Regions from separate parts of the Azospirillum himalayense genome, predicted to be linked through region 2. Evidence: riboswitches for the same ligand, from Rfam matches in the RefSeq annotation. Region 2 holds a riboswitch; each other region holds the start of a gene.
The links. Region 2 has a riboswitch for cobalamin ahead of ACFPMG_RS16025 (energy-coupling factor ABC transporter permease). Riboswitches for the same ligand answer to the same signal wherever they lie in the genome.
Positions count from the first base shown of each region.

Region 1 (6,109 bases), on a different contig from region 2:
GATTGGACTGCGCCAGGAAGTCCCACACCCGCTGGTCGTCCACATAGGCGTCGTACAACTGGTCGAAATGATGGGGCCGCACCGCCGTGGTGGTCGCCGCGAAGGCGAACAGCGTGTCCACGCTCGCCGCCAGTTCCCCGGCGCCGCGGTAGCCGTGGCGCATCATGCCGTCAATCCAGCGCGGGTTGGCCGCCCGGCCGTGCAGCACGCGGGCGATCTCCTCGCCCAGCGTGCGGACGGTCACGCTCTCCGGCTCCGAACTGTCGAGGTGATAGAGCGCCGGGTCGTTGTCGACCAAGGCGGCGGCGGCGGAGAAGCCGCCCTCATACTGCATGAAGCCGTCGGTGGAGAGGACGTCATGCTCCCGCTGGTCCTGGTGGTGGACGAGCGCGTCGGCCCCGCCGATGCGGCGGCGGAACAGGCTGGGCAGCGGCACGCCCTCCAGCCCCTTGCCGTAGGCGTGGCAGCTTGCCTCCAGATAGGCGGCGCCGAAGTCGGCCCGCACGGCCCAGTCGCCGCGGGCGATCAGGCCGGGGAGCGCCGTGCCGTAGGCGCCGGGGGCGGCGCCGAAGACCCGCGCGCTGGCCCAGCGCTCGGCCTCCGCCGCCGGGGTGCCGCCGGCTTCCAGTTCGGCGCGGTCGGTGCGGAGCGCGGCGGCGACGGGGTTCACGTCGTCGGGCTCGTCCTCCGTCATCACGGCGCGGACGGCCTGATCGAACAGGGCGATCTGCTGCGGGAAGACGTCGCGGAACAGGCCGGAGATGCGCAGCGTCACGTCCACCCGCGGGCGGCCGAGGACGGAGGCCGGCATCACCTCGAAGCCGGTGACCCGGCCGGAGCCGTTCTCCCACAGCGGGCGCACGCCGAGCAGCGCCATGGCCTGGGCCAGCTCGTCGCCGCCGGTGCGCATGGCCGGGGTGCCCCAGCAATCCACCACCAGCCGCTTCGGCCAGTCGCCGTGGTCCTGAAGATAGCGGGTGATCAGCGCGTCCGCGGCCTGCCAGCCCAGCGTCCAGGCGGTCGGCGTCGGCACGCCGCGCGGGTCGAGCGCGTAGAGGTTCCGCCCGGTGGGCAGCGTGTCGGCCCGCCCCCGCGCCGGGGAGCCGCCGGGGCCGGGCCTTACGAAGCGCCCATCCAGCCCGGCCAGCAGGGCGGTCATCTCCGCCTCGCCGCAGGCATCGAGCGCCGGGGCGACGTCTTCGGCATTGCCGAAACGGGCGACGGCGGCGAGCAGGCGGGCGCGGCGCTCCGGCTCGGGCGTGGTGCCGAAGACGTGCAGCCCGTCGCGGATCTGCATCTCCTTGATGTCGCAGAGATGGGCGTCGAGGCGGCTGAGGATGGCGTCGGGGTCGTCGTCGGGCCGCAGGTTGCAGTCGGCGGCGACGCCGGAACTCCAGGCCAGATCCAGGATGGTCTGCCGCAGCGCGCCCAGCCGCCGCGGGTCCAGCCCGGTCGCCATCGAATACTCGTCGATGGCCGTTTCAAGCGCGGCGAGGTCGCCGTGCAGCCCGGCCTCGACCGGCGGCGGGGTCAGGTGGCCGATCAGGACCGCGCCCAGCCGGCGGCGCGCCTGCACGCCCTCGCCGGGGTTGTTGACGATGAAGGGGTAGAGGCAGGGCAGAGGACCGACGACGATCTCCGGCCAGCACTCGGCGGACAGGGCGACGGCCTTGCCCGGCAGCCATTCCAGCGTCCCGTGCGCCCCCACCTGCACCAGCGCGTGGATGCCCAGGATATGGCGGAGCCAGAGGTGGAAGGCGAAGTAACCGTGGCTGGGAGGCGTGTCGGGGTCGTGGTGCTGGGTGGTGGTCAGCGGGCCGTGGCCGCGGCTCGGCTGCACCGCGATAGTGGCGTTGCCGCAGGCCAGCACGGTGAAGCGGAAGATGGTGCCGTCAGCCAGCGGGTCGGCCTGCTCATCGCCCCAGCATTCTGTGATGCAAGCGCGGGCCTCGGCGGGGGCGAGGCGGCGGTAGTCGTCCAGGCTCATCGTGGCGGTGGCGCCGCCGGTCAGCGCCTCCATCAGGGCGGCGGGGCCGGCGGGCAGCCCGTCCAGCGCGTAGCCCTCGGCGCGCAGCCGCTCCAGGATGCCGACGACGCTCGCCGGGGTGTCGAGGCCGACCGCATGGCCGATGCCGCCGCCCGGCCCCGGATAGTCGGACAGTACCAGCGCCAGCTTGCGCTCGGCCCGCGGCGTGGCACCCAGCCGCACCCAGGCGGCGGCCAGATCGGCGGCGAAGGCGACCCGGTCAGGCACCGGGCGGATCAGCGTCGGGGCGAACTCCAGGTCGGGGTCCAGCGCCCCTTCGGCCTTGAAGGCGATGGCGCGGGTCAGGATGCGCCCGTCCATCTCCGGCAGCACGACGTTCATGGCGAGGTCGGACGGCCCCATGCCGCGGGCGGAGCCGCGCCAGCCCTCCTCCGGCGTGGTGGACAGCACGGCCTGGAGCACCGGCGTGCCGTTGGCATCCAGAGGCGACCCGTCCTCGCGCGCCGCCGAGAAGCCGGTCAGGTTCATCACGACGGCGGCGTTCCGCGCGGTCAGGGTGGCGCGCATCCAGGCGGCGCAGTCCGGCTCCTTCAGGCTCGCCACGAACAGCGGCAGCGGGGCGAGGCCGCGCGCGGCCAGCGCGTCGCACAGCGCGTGCACCGGCTCCAGATCGCCGGCCAGCAGGTGGGAGCGGTAGAAGACGACCGGCGCGCAGGGGCCGGCAACCTGACCGGACCAGCCCTCATAGACGCCGAAGCGCGGCACCGGCGCCGGCTCGCGCCAGGGGCGCTCCTGTCCGCTCAGAGTGGCGGCGTAGGCCAGCAGGTTGGCCATGTTGTCCGGCCCGCCTTCGGTGAATCCACGCCACAGCCGTTGCGCGGCCTCGGCCGGAACGGTGCCGTAGCCCTCCAGGGCGGGGTTCGGCTGGGCGCAGCCGGGCAGCACGGCCAGCGCCACCCCGGACTCCCGGCAGGCGGCGGCGACATGGTCCAGCCCATAGCGCCAGTAGCCCGCCCCGCCGAGCAGCCGCAGGACGACCAGCTTCGCCTTGCGGATCACGGAGTCGACGTAGAGGTCCACCGACAGCGGGTGCCCCAGCCGCGCGAGATTCGCCAGCCGCAGGGTCGGCAACTCGTCACGGTGGCGCTTCCAGCAGGCGGCGAGCGCCGTCAAGTCGCTGTCGGAGAAGGACAGGACGACGAGGTCCGCCGGGCTCTGCCCCAGATCCACGGCCTGGGGGCCGGCGTCGAGGTCTTCCTGGCGGGCGGCGAGTAGGTGCATGGGCTACAGCTTTGCAAACACTCCCTCTCCCGCCCCGGGAGAGGGTGCCCGCGAAGCGGGCGGGTGAGGGTGCTGGCAAGGATCGCTGCGGTCTCCGCGGGCGACCCTCACCCTCCCACGCTTCGCGCGGGTCCCTCCCTCTCCCGGGGCGGGAGAGGGCTTTTAAGACAGCGCCGCGGTCACGGCGTCGCGGTCCAGGCCCGTCTCGCCGATCACCACCAGACGGCTGCGGCGCGGCTCGTCGGGCTTCCAGAAGCGGTCGAAATGGGTCTGGATGCGCGTTCCCACACCCTGCACCAGAAGGCGCATCGGCTTGCCCGGCACGTCGATGAATCCCTTCAGACGGAGCACGCCATGGGCGGCGGCGACCCGCTCCAGCGTCTTCGCCAGCGCCGCCGGGTCGGGCTGCGGGCCGAGTTCCACGACGAAGCTGGTGAAGTCGTCGTGGTCGTGACCCTCCTCCTCGTCATGGTGGCTGGGTCGGTTGGCGAGGTCGTCCTCGGCCCCGGCGCCGACGCCGAGAAGCACCACCGGGTCGACCTTGCCGTTGCTGGCGCGCAGGATCTTGGGCTCGCGCCCAGCGCCGCCCTCAGCCATGCCGCCCTCAGCCATGCCGCCCTCCGCCATGGCGGCGCGGATCAGGTCCTCGACCTTCGCCAGATCGGCGGCATCGACCAGATCGGTCTTGTTCACCACGATCAGGTCGGCGCAGAGGAGCTGGTCTTCGAACACCTCCTCGACCGGAGTCTCGTGGTCGAGCTGCCCGGCCTCGGCGGCTTGGGCGGCCAGCGCCGCCGGATCGGGGGCGAAGCGGCCCTCCGCGGCGGCGGCGGCGTCGACCACCGCGACCACTCCGTCCACCGTCACCCGCGTCTTGATCGCCGGCCAGTGGAAGGCCTGGACGAGGGGCTTCGGCAGAGCGAGGCCGCTCGTCTCGATGATGATGTGCTCCGGCGGCTGCGGGCGGGACAGCAGCTTTTCGATGGCCGGGACGAAATCGTCGGCGACGGTGCAGCACAGGCAGCCGTTCGCCAGCTCGATCACGTCGTCCTCGGTGCAGGTCGGGTCGCCGCAGGCGCGCAGGATCTCGCCGTCGATGCCGACATCGCCGAACTCGTTGATGATCAGCGCCAGACGGCGCCCGCCGGCCTGCTCCAGCAGGCTGCGGATCAGCGTCGTCTTCCCGGCGCCGAGAAAGCCGGTGATGACGGTGGCCGGGGTCTTTCCGGCGGTCAGCGGGCCGGTGGTCATGATCTGGCTTCCTTGTCTCCGCCACACCCGGCGGATTGGATGAGTGTCGGTCCGGCGGCAGGTTTCCTGGCTCGCGGGTCGTCGCCGCGCCTCCCGCCTTCCCGGCCTGTCGGCCCGTGGCATTTCCGGAGGCAGGCTCGCCGCTTACAGTTGCGGGGGCAGCCGCGGCCTTGGACTCCATCCGGGTCCGCACCGCATTCCCTATTATCCCCGCGCCTTCACGGCGGACGGGGCACCGTCGGAGGCGCAGAATTGCAGGCGGACCCCCGATTTGCAAGCGGCCATTTGGCGCCCGAAAACCGTGCCGTCGAACCCGGAACGCTCCGCCCGTCCCGCCGTTGGTGTGTCGGAAGATCGGTACAGTCTGTCTGGAAAGCTGACACTCCGGACCGCGTGCGATGCCCAACGCCAACATTGGCCGATTCATAAATTTCAACGACTTACCAAAGGCTGTCACAGTTGGCATGCCGTGTGCTTATACCAGCGTAACCAAAAACGCGGACCGGCAGACGACGCGGACGAACAGGGAGGGAAAAGCGGCACCCATGGCCGACGACATCATTCTGGAAGCGCGCGGACTCTCGAAGGAGTTCAAGGGCTTCATCGCGGTGAAGGAGGTGAACCTCCAGGTTCGCCGCGGCACGATCCACGCGCTGATCGGCCCGAACGGCGCTGGCAAGAGCACGGTCTTCAACCTGCTGACCAAGTTCCTGACGCCGACGCGCGGCCAGATCCTCTACAAGGGGCGCGACATCACCGCCATGAAGCCCGCCGACGTGGCGCTGCTCGGCATGGTGCGCTCCTTCCAGATCTCCGCCGTTTTCCCGCACCTCAGCGTGCTGGAGAATGTCCGCGTCGCGCTGCAGCGCCCGCGCGGCACCAGCTTCCACTTCTGGAAGCCCGAGGCCAGCCTGCACGACCTGCACGACCGCGCCGAGGAACTGATCGAGGCGGTGAACCTCACCCCCTGGGCCGGCCACACCGCCGCCGAGCTGCCCTACGGCCGCAAGCGCGCGCTGGAGATCGCCACGACGCTGGCGCTCGACCCCGAGGTGATGCTGCTCGACGAGCCGCTGGCCGGCATGGGCCACGAGGACATCGAAGGCACCGCCGCCCTCATCAAGCGCGTCTCCGCCGACCGCACCATCCTGATGGTGGAGCACAATCTGTCGGTCGTCGCCCACCTGTCGGACACGATCACCGTGCTCCGCCGCGGCGAGATCCTGGCGGAGGGCGCATACGACGTCGTATCGCGCAACCCGCAGGTCATGGAGGCCTATATGGGCACGGGTGAGGTGGGCCATGCCTGACGGCGCGACCGTGAAGACCGCGATGCTGGAAATCCGCGACCTCCAGGCCTTCTACGGCGAGAGCCACGTGCTGCACGGCGTCAACATCGACGTGCGCCAGGGCGAGGTGGTGACCCTGCTGGGCCGCAACGGCGCCGGCAAGACGACCACCATGCGCTCGATCATGGGCATCGTCGGCAAGCGCAACGGCTCGATCCGCTTCCAGGGCAAGGAGCTGATCGGCATGGCGCAGCACAAGATCCCCCGCCTCGGCATCGGCTACGTGCCGGAGGAGCGCGGC
Region 1 is NZ_JBHSLC010000115.1:48,669-54,777, forward strand. Features, by position in the region: gene cobN (cobaltochelatase subunit CobN) at 1-3,268, opposite strand, end outside; gene cobW (cobalamin biosynthesis protein CobW) at 3,431-4,519, opposite strand; cobalamin riboswitch at 4,559-4,774, opposite strand; gene ACFPMG_RS31385 (ABC transporter ATP-binding protein) at 5,065-5,829, shown strand; gene ACFPMG_RS31390 (ABC transporter ATP-binding protein) at 5,822-6,109, shown strand, end outside.
Region 1: it holds a riboswitch for cobalamin, as region 2 does, so the genes downstream of both, cobW (cobalamin biosynthesis protein CobW) here and ACFPMG_RS16025 (energy-coupling factor ABC transporter permease) in region 2, are expected to answer to the same signal.

Region 2 (6,109 bases):
ACCGTGGCGCTGGGCATGGCCCGCGTGTCGTCCGCCGGGTTGGCGGGAAAGGCCCGCCTGTAGAAATCGGTCGGCGCGCGGTGCGCCGGTACCGAGTGACTACGCCCATTGCCCTGTTGAGTGAGTTGGGAGGCGCACTGAGGCTGTGGCTTCCCCGCCGTTCGGCACGAAACACAACATTGGGAGGTCTCATGTCCGTTCGCCTGGATCGCCGCCAACTGCTGCTGTCCGCCGGCGCCGCCGCGCTGGTGCTGGCTGCGGCGCCGCGCTTCGTTTGGGCTCAAACAGCAGGCCAGGCACCGGGCGGCAAGGGCTTCACGCTGCCGCCGCTGCCCTACGCGCCCGCCGCGCTGGAGCCGCACATCGACGCGATGACGATGAGCGTGCACCATGACAAGCACCATCAGGCCTATGTCGACAACCTCAACAAGGCCCTCGCCAACCATGGCGATCTCCAGGCGATGCCGCTGGCCGACCTGCTGAAGCGCGTGCCGGAACTGCCGGAGAGCATCCGCACCGCGGTGCGCAACAACGGCGGCGGGCACGCGAATCACAGCATGTTCTGGAGCATCATGGGGCCGAACGCCGGCGGTGCGCCGGACGGCGAGGTGGGGGCGGCCATCACGCGCGACTTCGGCGGCTTCGACGACTTCAAGACGCGCTTCAACACGGCGGGCGCCGGGCAGTTCGGCAGCGGCTGGGTCTTCGTCACCGCCGACCCGTCGTCGGGCAAGCTGGCCATCGCCGCGCGTCCGAACCAGGATTCGCCGGCCATGGAGGGCGTGCCGGTGCTGATGGGCAACGACGTGTGGGAGCACGCCTATTATCTGAAGTACCAGAACCGGCGCGCCGATTATCTGGCGGCTTGGTGGAACGTGGTCGACTGGGGCGCGGTGAACCGCCGCTACGCGGCGATCCGCAAAGGCGAACTGGTGATCTGAACGGAAAAGGGCGGCGGGGATGTCCCCGCCGCCCTTCCTTCGAACCGTCTGGTCCAGAGGGCCGGTCAGGCGCCCTGGTGCAGGCGGATGTTGAACAGCGGCCCCTGGCTCTGGCGGCGCAGCGCCTTGGCGACGGCCAGCACGGCGAGGTCGGCCAGCGGCTCGACGATGATGACGGTCATGTAGGCGGCGCCGAAGGAGGCGACTTCCGTCATGGTCTCGGCGGTGAAGCCGTGGCCGTAGAAGGCCCAGAAGGCCACCCAGGCGACGATGCCGCCCTGGTAGGCGGTGGAGAGGGCCAGCGCCTGCGAGTACTTCAGGTCGACATAGGGGGTGGCGTCGGGAACGATCCGCTTCGCCAGCAGGCTGATGCCCCACAGCGGGACCAGCAGCGTGGTGACGTTCATGCCGTACTGCGGCAGGTCGAACGGCGCGAAGAACAGGCCCTGGATCAGCAGGCCGGCGGCGAGGCCGATGGAGGCGGCACCGGCGCCGAACAGCAGGAGCAGCGTCGAACCGAGGATCAGGTGAACCTCCGACACGCCCACGGGGTGGTGCGGGAACACCTCGAAGAAGCTGAAGACCAGCGCGGTGGCGATCAGGCTGCGCAGCACCAGCGGCGCGATCCCGCCGTTGTTGCGGACGTCGTCGCGCGCCAGCTTTCCGGCCATCGCGAAGCCGCCGGCGGCCGTCGCGTAGCTGAGAGCGATCTTGGCGCCGTCCACGACGCCGGGTTCGATGTGCATGCTCTATGCCCTTTCCGAGTCTGCCATGCGTTGGGAGGGGCGTCGTTGCTGGCAGGCACCGGCATCGCAACCCCCTTGGTCCCCTGAATGGGCGCACCGGGGGGACGGCTTGCGGAAGACGGGCGGCCGTCGGGCCGGACATCGGCAAGCGACCACCGGGGCACCCCGCCCGAGGACGTACGTTCGGTTACGGCAGGTCTCCTGGCTCGCGGGTCAAGGCGGCATCGTCCGGCCTTCCCGGCGCCCGTTCCCGCAGGCGGCGCCAGTGACACGGAAAGGACGAGGCCGCTCACCGCTCACAGTTGCGGGGGCAGCGCCGGATTTGCCGTATCTCCCCGATCGGGGCGGCGCACCGGCTTCCCTCTTAGCCCCGCGACCGGAGGACGCGGGGAACCATAACCGCCGCCAGGGTAGGGGCGGGGTCCCCCGCCGTCAAGAGGGGGATGGCGCCCCATCGGGGGAGTCGCACGGCTTCCTTGACACCGCTCCCGCGGAACCGACAAGGTCCTGCGGACTGCGCGAGGACGGATCAACGGGCGAAGGACGGGGTTGCGGGCATGCTACCGGTTCATTTCCTGACCATCGTGCTGAACGGCGATCCCTTCATCCGCTATCACCTGGAGGTGTTCCGCCAGTTGCCCTTCCCCTGGCATTGGCACATCGTGGAGGGGGTGGCGGAGCAGGTCCGCGACTCCTCCTGGTGCGCGCAGCGGGGCGGGCGCGTCCCGCAGGACCTTCACCGCGACGGCCGCAGCAACGACGGGACCTCGGAGTATCTCGACCGCATCGCCGCGGAGGAGCCCGGGCGCGTGTCGGTCTACCGCAAGCCGCCCGGCGTGTTCTGGCAGGGCAAGGTGGAGATGGTGACCGCGCCGCTGGCCGCCATGACCGAGGACTGCCTGCTCTGGCAGGTCGACGCGGACGAGCTGTGGACGGCGGAGCAGATCGCCCGGGCGCGCCGGATGTTCCTCGATTCGCCGTCGCGCACGGCGGCTCTCTACCTCTGCCATTTCTTCGTCGGCCCGTCCCTGGTCCTCGACCGGCTGGACCAGTACGGCAATTACCGCGCCTACGAATGGTTGCGCACATGGCGGTACCGGCCGGGGGATTACTGGCACTCGCACGTCCCGCCCCGGCTGATGCGCCCACAGCCCGACGGGTCGGACCTCGAACTCGGCGCGGCCAACCCCTTCCTGCACGAGGAGACGGCGGCGGGCGGGCTGGTCTTCCAGCATTTCGCCTACGCGACGCGGGAGCAGGTCGCGTTCAAGGAAATTTATTACGGCTACGACGGCGCGGTCGGTCGGTGGGATGCCCTGCAGGCGGCGGGCCGAACGGTCGGCAACGGCACCCTCCCGCTGCGCGATTTCTTCCCTTGGGTGACCGACGCGGCGACCGTCTCGCGCGCCGAGCATGCCATGGTGGAGCCGCTGGCGCGCCCGGATGCCGACGGACGCTGGGGCTTCGTGCCGCCGGCGCGGGGCGCCTCGACCGCTCCGGCGATGGCGCTGCTGCGGAACTCCGGCCCCGCCGTCCGCCGCCGCACGCTCGTCCCCGGCGAACCGCAACCCTTCCCGACCGACCTGATCCGCAGCGTCGGCGTGTTCCTGCCGGACGGGATGGGGGCCGTGCTGCGGGCGTCCGGCGTCCTGCGGGAGCTGCGGCGGGCCTTGCCGCTGGCCCGGATCACCGTCTTCGCGACGCCGGACGCGGAGGCAGCGCTTGCCCTCTGCCCCTACGTCAACCAGCGCGTCACCCTGCCGCCGCTGAAGGGGCGGGCGCCCGACGACGCGCTGGTGAACGCGGTGCGCCAGGAAATCGGCCAGCAGTTCAGCGGCGCCTTCGACCTCACGATCAATCCCCACCGGGGTGAGGATGCCAGCTTCGCCAACCGCCTGATGCAGGATACGGGGGCGCCGCTCCGTCTTGGCTGCAGGGTCGGCCGGCCGGTGCGCGGCTATTACGCCGACGCCTTCCTGACCCACGTCGCTCCGACTCCCGCCGGCCTGCTGGGGGCGCTGACCGCCGGAGAGCCGGACCCCGCCACGGAGGTCTGGACCTCCCCCGCCGGCGAGCGCGCCGCCGCCGCGCTTCTCGCCGAGGGCGTTTCAGCGCGCTGGCGTTGCGCGGTCGGCCTCTCCGCGTCCGTCGGCACCGGCAGCCTGTCGGAGCTGTGCCGCCGGCTTGCCGCGCGGGGCGACACCGCCCTGGTCCTGGTCGGTGAGGAGGCCGCCAGGGGCGCCGCGGCGCGCATCGCCGAGGAGGCGGGGGCAGCCTGCCTGAACGCGGTAGGGCGGTTGGGTTTCGACGGGCTGTGCGCCCTGCTGCGGCGCTGCGACCTGTTTGTCGGGACCGGTACCCCGGCGGAGGACATCGCTGCGGCGGCCCGTCTTCCCATGGTGGGAACCGGCCCGGCGCACGGCGATCCGACCGCCGAGGCGATGGAGAACGCCATCGCGGCTTGGCTGGCCGACCGCAGCTATTGACGGGCGTTTCCACCCGGCCTGTGAGATCCGCGAGGGGAAGCGTGGAAAATCGGAGGGACGGGCGCGCAAGGCGCTTGTGTTGGCGCGTTTGCGCCGCAATGATCCGCCCCCACCGAATCCCGGACGGCCGCAAGCGGCGCGCCGCAGCGGGGCAAAACCATGGATTGAATCCGGCGGCCCGGTAAGCACACGATGCGCAGAGCAGTCATGAAACCCCGTGCGGATTGGCGTCCGGGGCTCCGCAAATACCCTTTCGGCGTCCGCGCCATGAACGCCGGCGCCTTCTGGCGCGAGGACGTGCGGTACGAGTTCTCCGCCCATCAGATCGACCTGATCGAAAGCGTCGCCGACGAGCTGCACACCATGCTGCGCGAGACGCTGCGCGCGACGGTGGACGGGCGGGCGCTGGCCCGGCTCGGGGTGCGCGGCGGCGTGGCGCGTCTGCTCGAAGCCTCCTGGAACGACTATTGGGCGGCCGGCCGCCTGAACGAGCGCGCCGGCGCGCTGATCGGGCGGCTGACGCTGGCCTATGACGGGCGCGATTCGGTCAAGCTGCTGGCCTGCAACTACGACACGCCGGAGGGGCTGTTCGCCGCCTCGATCATCCAGCGCAACTGGCGCGAGGCCCTGATGGCCGACGCCAACCAGTTCAACGGCCTGCATGAAGGGCTGGTGGAGCGCTGGGAGGAGCTGGCGGCGGGCATGCCGGGCCGCGGCCTCCTCCATCTGGCCTGCGCCACCCCCGACCCGATGCGCGAGAGCGAGCTGGTCTATCTGGCCGCCACCGCGGCGGAGGCCGGCATCGCCACGCATCTGCTGCCGCTGCAGAGCCTGGGCTGGGACGGCCAGCGCTTCATCGACGACGAGGGGCGGGCGGCCTCCTGGCTGGCGAAGATCTACCCGTGGCAGGGTCTGGCCGACGACGCCTTCCTGCAGAAGCTGCGGATGGGCGGCATGAGCATGCTGTCGCCGCTGTGGTGCTGGCCGATGTCGAACCACGGGCTGCTGGCGACGCTCTGGTCGCTCTACCCGCGCCACCCGAACCTGTGCCGCGCCGCGCTCGACCCCGAGGAACTGGCCGGCTGCGACGCGGTGACCGAGCGCAGCCTGTTCGGGCTGGACGACGCGGCCCAGCGCATGACCGCGCATGGCAGCGCCGTTTCGGACAGCGGCGGCGGCGAGTATCCGGGGGGGCGGGTCTGGCTGGAAACCCCGCCGATCTTCGAGGAGGAGGGCGTCCGCGCGCTCCTGCACTGCTGGATCATCGGGGACAAGTGCCTGGGCATGTCGGTGCGTGAATCGGCGGATCCGCGGGTCGGCTCCGACGCGGCGATGGTGCCGCACATCTTCCGCGGCTGACGCGCCTTCTCAAGACGGAAGGCGCCCGCCCTGTCCCAACGGGGTGCAGAACGGGCGCCTCGGTGGCGATCAGCTTACAGAAATCAGCGACCGCGGCCCGGAGCGAAGGGATTCGGCAAGGGCGAGCCGAACGCCGCCCGACGGGCGTCCCGCCACGCGACGTCGTTGCCGACACCGCTGTGGGTGGCGGACACCGACACCACCTGACTCTGGTGGCGCAGCCAGCCGCGCAGCTTTTCCTCGAAACGGTGGGCGTCCTGGGTGTCTGCAACCTCCAGTTCCATCGACATCTGCAGCTCGGTCTTCATGGCGTTCCTCCTCTGGACCGTTCCATTGAACAAACAGCCGGGCGTGCCGCTGGTGCCGAAAAAAACAGAAAAGGGCGGGGAACTTTCCCCGCCCTGCACCGCAATGCGTGTCGATGCGATGGCCGACCGTGCGATGGTTCTGACCGTTCACTTCCCTTCGGGCTTCGCCGGGCGTGCCGGCTTGGCGATGCTGGCGATCTGCTTTTGCAGGTCGTCGATCTGCTTCTGAAGCTCCTCATAGGTGTGGCTGGCCGCCGCGGCCGCGCCGT
Region 2 is NZ_JBHSLC010000031.1:30,798-36,906, reverse strand. Features, by position in the region: gene ACFPMG_RS16035 (hypothetical protein) at 1-63, shown strand, start outside; gene ACFPMG_RS16030 (superoxide dismutase) at 192-941, shown strand; gene ACFPMG_RS16025 (energy-coupling factor ABC transporter permease) at 1,007-1,687, opposite strand; cobalamin riboswitch at 1,862-2,100, opposite strand; gene ACFPMG_RS16020 (glycosyltransferase family 9 protein) at 2,245-4,173, shown strand; gene ACFPMG_RS16015 (glutathionylspermidine synthase family protein) at 4,381-5,532, shown strand; gene ACFPMG_RS16010 (hypothetical protein) at 5,616-5,840, opposite strand; gene phaR (polyhydroxyalkanoate synthesis repressor PhaR) at 5,988-6,109, opposite strand, start outside.

Region 3 (6,109 bases), on a different contig from region 2:
GGTCCGGCCGCGAGCCGGAGTCCGGCGTTGGGCGCCATGGCGTCAACGCCCACGCAAGGCTTGGATGAGGTTCTCAGCACGCTGCGGGCGTGCCGCACCGCGATGGAGGACCAAGGGAACGGCGCCGAGCGGCTGCTCCCCCTTCTGGACGATGCCATAACGGCCCTGGAGCGCATGGCGCTCTCCGAAGCCGTCGCCCGCTTCGACCGTACAGCCGACGCCATCGAGGCCGCGATGCCGAAGGCCCTGCCGACCAAGCCGACCGAGCGGATGCTCGCCGCCGGAGCCAGGGCGGGGAGCGTGGCTCTGGACGCGGCGCGGCGGATCTATCAGGCTATGGCGTCGGAGTTCCTGTCACCAAGGAAAGGGGTCGGGGAGTGACGGTCGCCTTGCCCATCACACCATCGTCAACCGAGTTTCTCAAGGATCGCATCGCTCGGCCGCTTGCCCGTGGTCTGGTGACGATCCTGCGCGGTCGCCGGGGCGATCCGCCCCCCGCCGAGCCCGCGGAAACCCGCGTCGACATCCACCGGCAGCCCTTGCGCACGGCACTGGACTGGCACCAGGACATGATCGCCGTGTGGAAGCGGAATCCCAGCTTCGGTCCGGACCTGCACGACGACCTGAAAAGCACGGGGCTGCTGCCGCGCTGCGTCATCCTGACGTCGCGGGACGGCGGACCGCTGTGCTTCCGCTACATCGGGGAGCCGACCCGACGGGTCTTCGGCGACCGCTGGGCCGACCAGAACATCGGCAAGCCCCATCTCGAGGACGTGCACGGCGCCTACGCCCAGGCCATCGACGCGCAGTACCGGGAGGCGGTGGAGGGCGGGGAACCGGTGTACAACCATCTGGTGATCACCGGACTTCCCCGCCCGCCCGTCAATTACCGGCACCTCCTGTTCGGTTGGTCACTGGGCCATCGCCGTCAGGCCCTGCTGGCGCTGATCGATTCCTGACGCGGGTCGGCCCGGGCGTCAGGCCGCGCGGGCGAGGTCGGCGGCGATCTGCGCCAGATCGCCGAGGAACTGCGCGCGGCTGAAGCGCACGAGGTGCATCGGCAGCGTCTTCAGGCCGATCTGGTTGTAGGTGATGGCCGGCTCGTCATCGATGTGGCGCGGTCCCATCTTCCGCTCCGCCCAGACCGGGACGATGTCGGGATCTACGACCGAGATGAACCAGGTCGGCGACCACAGCAGCCACGCCGCCAGCTTGTTCACCCGCTGGCAAATCGGGAACAGTCCGCGGCCCTGGAAATCGGGCCGCGTCCATCCCGCGTTCGTCCACACCACCTGCCCGCGCGTGCTGTTGGCGGTGTCGGACGTGCAGGTGCACCATTCACCATCCGGAGCCTGCGTGGCCGGGTCATCATAGAACACCGTCATGGCGTTGAAGCGGTCGCCGATGGACTGCGTGCTGCAATCGTAGAGCAGCCCGGCCTGGGCGGTGACCACATCGCCGGAGGCGGCCGTCCCGCAGATCCAGAAGGCGTTGCCCGGAGTCAGGGAGCGGCAGGCCGGATGGGCCGCCGGAAGCATCGGCTCCCAGGACCCCGCGGCCACCGCCGCCTCGTTGACGCGCACCAGCGCCGGCATGTCGAACACGACGGAGAGCGTGACCCCGCGGCCGGACGCCAAGCCGGCGAGTTCATCGCGGGCGGCCTGAAGCAGGCCGGAGAGGGGGCCCGACGGGACGGGGAGAGCGGACAGGGCGATGGAGGTCCGTTGCGTACCGGTGAACATGGATGTCTCTTCCTTGGGTTGGAAAGGATTGGCGTCAACCGCCAAGCGAGGCGCGATCCGCCCCGCACATCCACATCATCGTCTCCACGAAACCACCATTACTACTTTTGCGGACACCGCCGCCCGGAAACGCGCGGGGCGTCCGCTCCACCGGACCGGACACCCCGTCGTTTCCCTGCCGCCCTTCGGAGCGGGCGTCTTACCGGCCCTTGCCGTCCGAGGACACCGCGGCCGCCTCGTTGGAGGAGGCCGGTGTCGAACCGCCGGCACCCTTCGCCGGGCTGCCGGGCACCCACCAGCGGCGGGCTTCGCCGTCCGCGGCCTCCGGAGCCGCCTCGCCACGGGTCTTCAGCATCGAGAAGACGATGGAGCCGCCGACCAGGAAGGCCGTGATGCCCAGCGCCAGCGCCGTCGGCATCTTGTAGATGTCGACCATCATCATCTTGGCGCCGACCACCACCAGAACCAGCGACAGGCCGTACTTCAGGTAATGGAAGCGGTGGATGATCGAGGCCAGCGCGAAATAGAGGGCGCGCAGGCCAAGGATCGCGAAGACGTTGGAGGTCCAGACGATGAACGGGTCGGTGGTCACCGAAAAGACCGCCGGGATGGAGTCCACGGCGAAGACCAGATCGGTGAACTCGATCAGGATCAGCACGAGGAACAGCGGCGTCATCATCCGCACGCCGTCGCGCATCACGAAGAACTTCTGCCCCTCGTAGCCGTCGGTCATGCGGAAGCGGGAGCGGACGAACTTGACGATCCGGTTGTTTTCCATGTCCGGCTCGTCGTCCACCGACATCAGCATCTTGATGCCGCTGAAGATCAGGAAGGCGCCGAAGATGTAGATGATCCAGTGGAATTCCTGGATCAGCGCCGTGCCCGCCACGATCAGCACGCCGCGCATCACCAGCGCGCCCAGGATGCCCCAGAACAGCACCCGGTGCTGGTATTGCGGCGGCACCGCGAAATGCGTGAAGATCAGCGCGATGACGAAGATGTTGTCGACGCTCAGGCTGTATTCGATCAGGTAGCCGGTCAGGAACTCCAGCCCTTTCTCGGCGCCCTGGAAATGAAAGACGCCGGCCGCAAAAATCATCGCCAGCGTGGAATAGGCCGCGCAGCGCATCAGCGCCTCGCGACCGGAGATCACATGGGATTTCTTGGAAAATACACCAAGATCAAAGGCCAAAAGCACGCCAACGAAGACGGCGAAGCTGGCCCACATTAAGACAATCTGGTCCATGGAACTGTCCCTTGCTTCATGCACTCCGCTCCCGCAAGCGGAGACTTCGATCGTCACATGAGCAGTCCGACATCACCGATGCGCCACGGCGGGACGCATCGGCCAGAGGGGCCCGGACTGGAATCGCGGCCGCAAGGTCTGCGGCCGACGGAAAAGAGCGCGCGACGGCTCGGCCGCAGCGCGTCGGAACACCCGCCTCCATCGTTCGCCGTGGAGACGTGGCGGTCGGTCAGTATGTTGGTTCGGTGCGGTTCATGTCGATGTCTCCCAAAGGCCCGTCGGGTGCCGTCGTCCGGCGGCGGGCCTTGTGGGGAGCGGGACCCAGGGGGAACAACAGGGCCAGCTTCCGCAAGGCCGCGCCAAGGCGACGGCTCAATGGGAAGTCCGACATCACAGCGCCGGGCGACGCTGCCAGAGGGGCCCGGACCTCGACCGTCATGTAGTCAGACCCCGGCCCGGCGACAAGAGGGGGGCACGGTCTTCGCGAACCGTGATTGGTGTGATGGCCGAATGCGGCTTGACCGGAGCCGTTCCGCCCGCGTAGCTTCGCACCCGACGGTTGCCCGAAAGGGCTGAAAATGGGAACACGGTGCGGACCCCGCGGCAATTTGCCGTGCGAGGGTTCTACGCCGGGGCTGCCCCCGCAACTGTAAGCGGCGAGTCGTCCATCGGAATGCCACTGGGATCGCGATCCTGGGAAGGCGATGGGCCGACGATAACCCGCGAGCCAGGAGACCTGCCGTCAGTCGTGGTCACACGCGAACACGTTCGGGCGGGGTGCACCGAAGGTCGTCGAACCGGGAGTCCGTTCGCGGAGCGTCCGGTGGGACTTCGTTCGCGGTGACGTGCCACCGGCGTCCCGCCCGAGGTTTCAATGAGTGTCCGCGTTCCCCGCCTTCACCGGACGGCGTCCTTCGCCGCCCTTCTGGGAAGCCTTGCCCTTCCCGTGTCGGCCTTCGCCGACTCCACCACCATCATCACGACGCTTCCGCCGGTCTCGGTGACCGCCAACCGCGTCCCCACCGCCGCCGAGGAAACCGGCAGCGCCCTGACCGTCATCACCCGCGAGGAGCTGGAGCAGCGCCAGACCCAGCTGCTGTCCGACGCGTTGCGCGCGGTGCCCGGCGTCGCCGTCAACCGCACCGGCCCGATGGGCACCCTGACCCAGCTCCGCATCCGCGGGTCGGAGGGCAACCAGACGCTCGTCCTGATCGACGGGATCGAGGTGAACGATCCCGCCGCCGGTTCCGAATACGACTTCGCCAATCTGCTGGCCGGCGACGTGGAGCGCGTCGAGGTGCTGCGCGGCCCGCAGAGCGCGCTTTACGGCTCCGACGCGGTCGGCGGCGTCGTCAACATCGTGACCCGCCGTGGCGCCGGCGCCCCCCGGTTCCGCGCCGCCGTCGAGGGCGGATCCTTCGGCACCGCCGCCGGGCGGGCCTCCTTCGGCACCGGGACCGACCGCTACGACCTGTTCCTCAGCGGCCAGGGCGTCACCAGCGACGGCGTGTCGGTCGCCGACAAGCGGCTCGGCAACCCGGAGAAGGACGGCTACCGCAACGGCACGCTGACCGGAAACGCCGCCGTCCGCCCGACCGAGCGCAGCGAGATCGCGGTAACCGGCCGCTACACCCGCTTCCGCACCGACACCGACGGCTTCGTCGGCGGGCGCGGCGCCGTCGATGACGGGACCAGCACCGCTGGGGAGCAGTATTTCGGGCGCATCCAGGGCAAGATCGCCCTTCTCGACGGAAAGTGGGAGCACATCGTCGGCCTGACCCATGGCCGCCAGCGGCGTGACTACCGCGACGACGCCAAGACGGTGACCAGCCGCTACGATGGGCGCAAGACCAAGGCCGACTACCAGACCAACCTGACGCTGAACAGCGGCCCCGCGGACCATGTGCTGACCGCCGCCGTGGAGCATGAGGAGGACAAGGCGATCAGCCGCAGCAGCTTCTCCAGCTTCGACCGTTCCATCGGCTCCACCGGGCTGGTGGGCCAGTACAAGCTGGGGCTGTTCGACCGGCTGACCCTGACCGGCAGCGTCCGCCACGACGCGAACGACCTGTTCCGCGACGCCACCACATGGCGCACCACGGCGGCCTATCTGATCGAAGACAGCGGGACGAAGCTGCGCGCCTCCTACGGCACCGGCGTCAAGAATCCCACCCTGTTCGAGCTGTACGGCTACACCGCCACCTACGCCGGCAACCCGAACCTGAAGCCGGAGCGGGCGCGCGGCTGGGACGCCGGGTTCGACCAGTCGCTGTGGGGCACGCGGGCCTCGGTGGACGGCACGTGGTTCGACCAGCGCATCCGCGACCTCATCACCGGCACCGGGCGGACCTCCGTCAACATGCCGGGCGAGTCCCACATCCGCGGCTTCGAACTCGGCCTGTCGGTGGAGCCGATGGAGCGGCTGACCGTCCGCGGCTCCTACACCTGGACCGACGGCGAGGATTCCACGGGGGCGGAGCTGGTGCGCCGGCCCAAGCAGCTCGCCAGCCTGACCGTCAATTACCGCTTCCTGGAGGACCGAGCGAACGCCAACCTCGGCGTCGTCTACAACGGGCGGTCCAGCGACTGGGCCTACGATCCCTTCTACAACCGGCAGGTCGTGAATCTCGCCCCCTACACGCTGGTCAACATGGCCGGGTCCTACGCGCTGTCCGAGGGGGTCGAACTCTTCGGGCGCGTGGAGAACCTGTTCGACCGCCGGTACCAGGAGGTCTGGACCTACGGCGCGCCGGGACGGGCCGGGTATCTCGGGCTGCGGCTGTCGCTGTGAAGCCCACCTTTCTCGGGCTGGCCGCCGCCCTCCTGCTGATCGCGGGAGGGCCGGCGGCGGCGTGGGAGGCGCCGCCGGCAAAACCGCCCGGCAAACCACAGCGCATCGTCTCCCTGAATCTCTGCGCCGACGAGCTGCTGCTGCGGCTCGTCGGGCCGGAGCGCCTCGCCGCGGTGACGTGGCTGGCGCGCGATCCCCGCGCCTCCTCCGTCGCGGCGCTGGCGGCGCGGGTGCCGGTCAACCACGGGACGGCGGAGGAGATCCTGCCGCTCAACCCCGACCTGATCGTCGCCGGGCGCTACACCACGCGGGTCGCGGTCGGGCTGCTGA
Region 3 is NZ_JBHSLC010000045.1:15,537-21,645, forward strand. Features, by position in the region: gene ACFPMG_RS20685 (hypothetical protein) at 1-381, shown strand, start outside; gene ACFPMG_RS20690 (hypothetical protein) at 390-959, shown strand; gene ACFPMG_RS20695 (hypothetical protein) at 978-1,742, opposite strand; gene ACFPMG_RS20700 (TerC family protein) at 1,942-2,988, opposite strand; cobalamin riboswitch at 3,528-3,746, shown strand; gene ACFPMG_RS20705 (TonB-dependent receptor plug domain-containing protein) at 3,863-5,779, shown strand; gene ACFPMG_RS20710 (ABC transporter substrate-binding protein) at 5,776-6,109, shown strand, end outside.
Region 3: it holds a riboswitch for cobalamin, as region 2 does, so the genes downstream of both, ACFPMG_RS20705 (TonB-dependent receptor plug domain-containing protein) here and ACFPMG_RS16025 (energy-coupling factor ABC transporter permease) in region 2, are expected to answer to the same signal.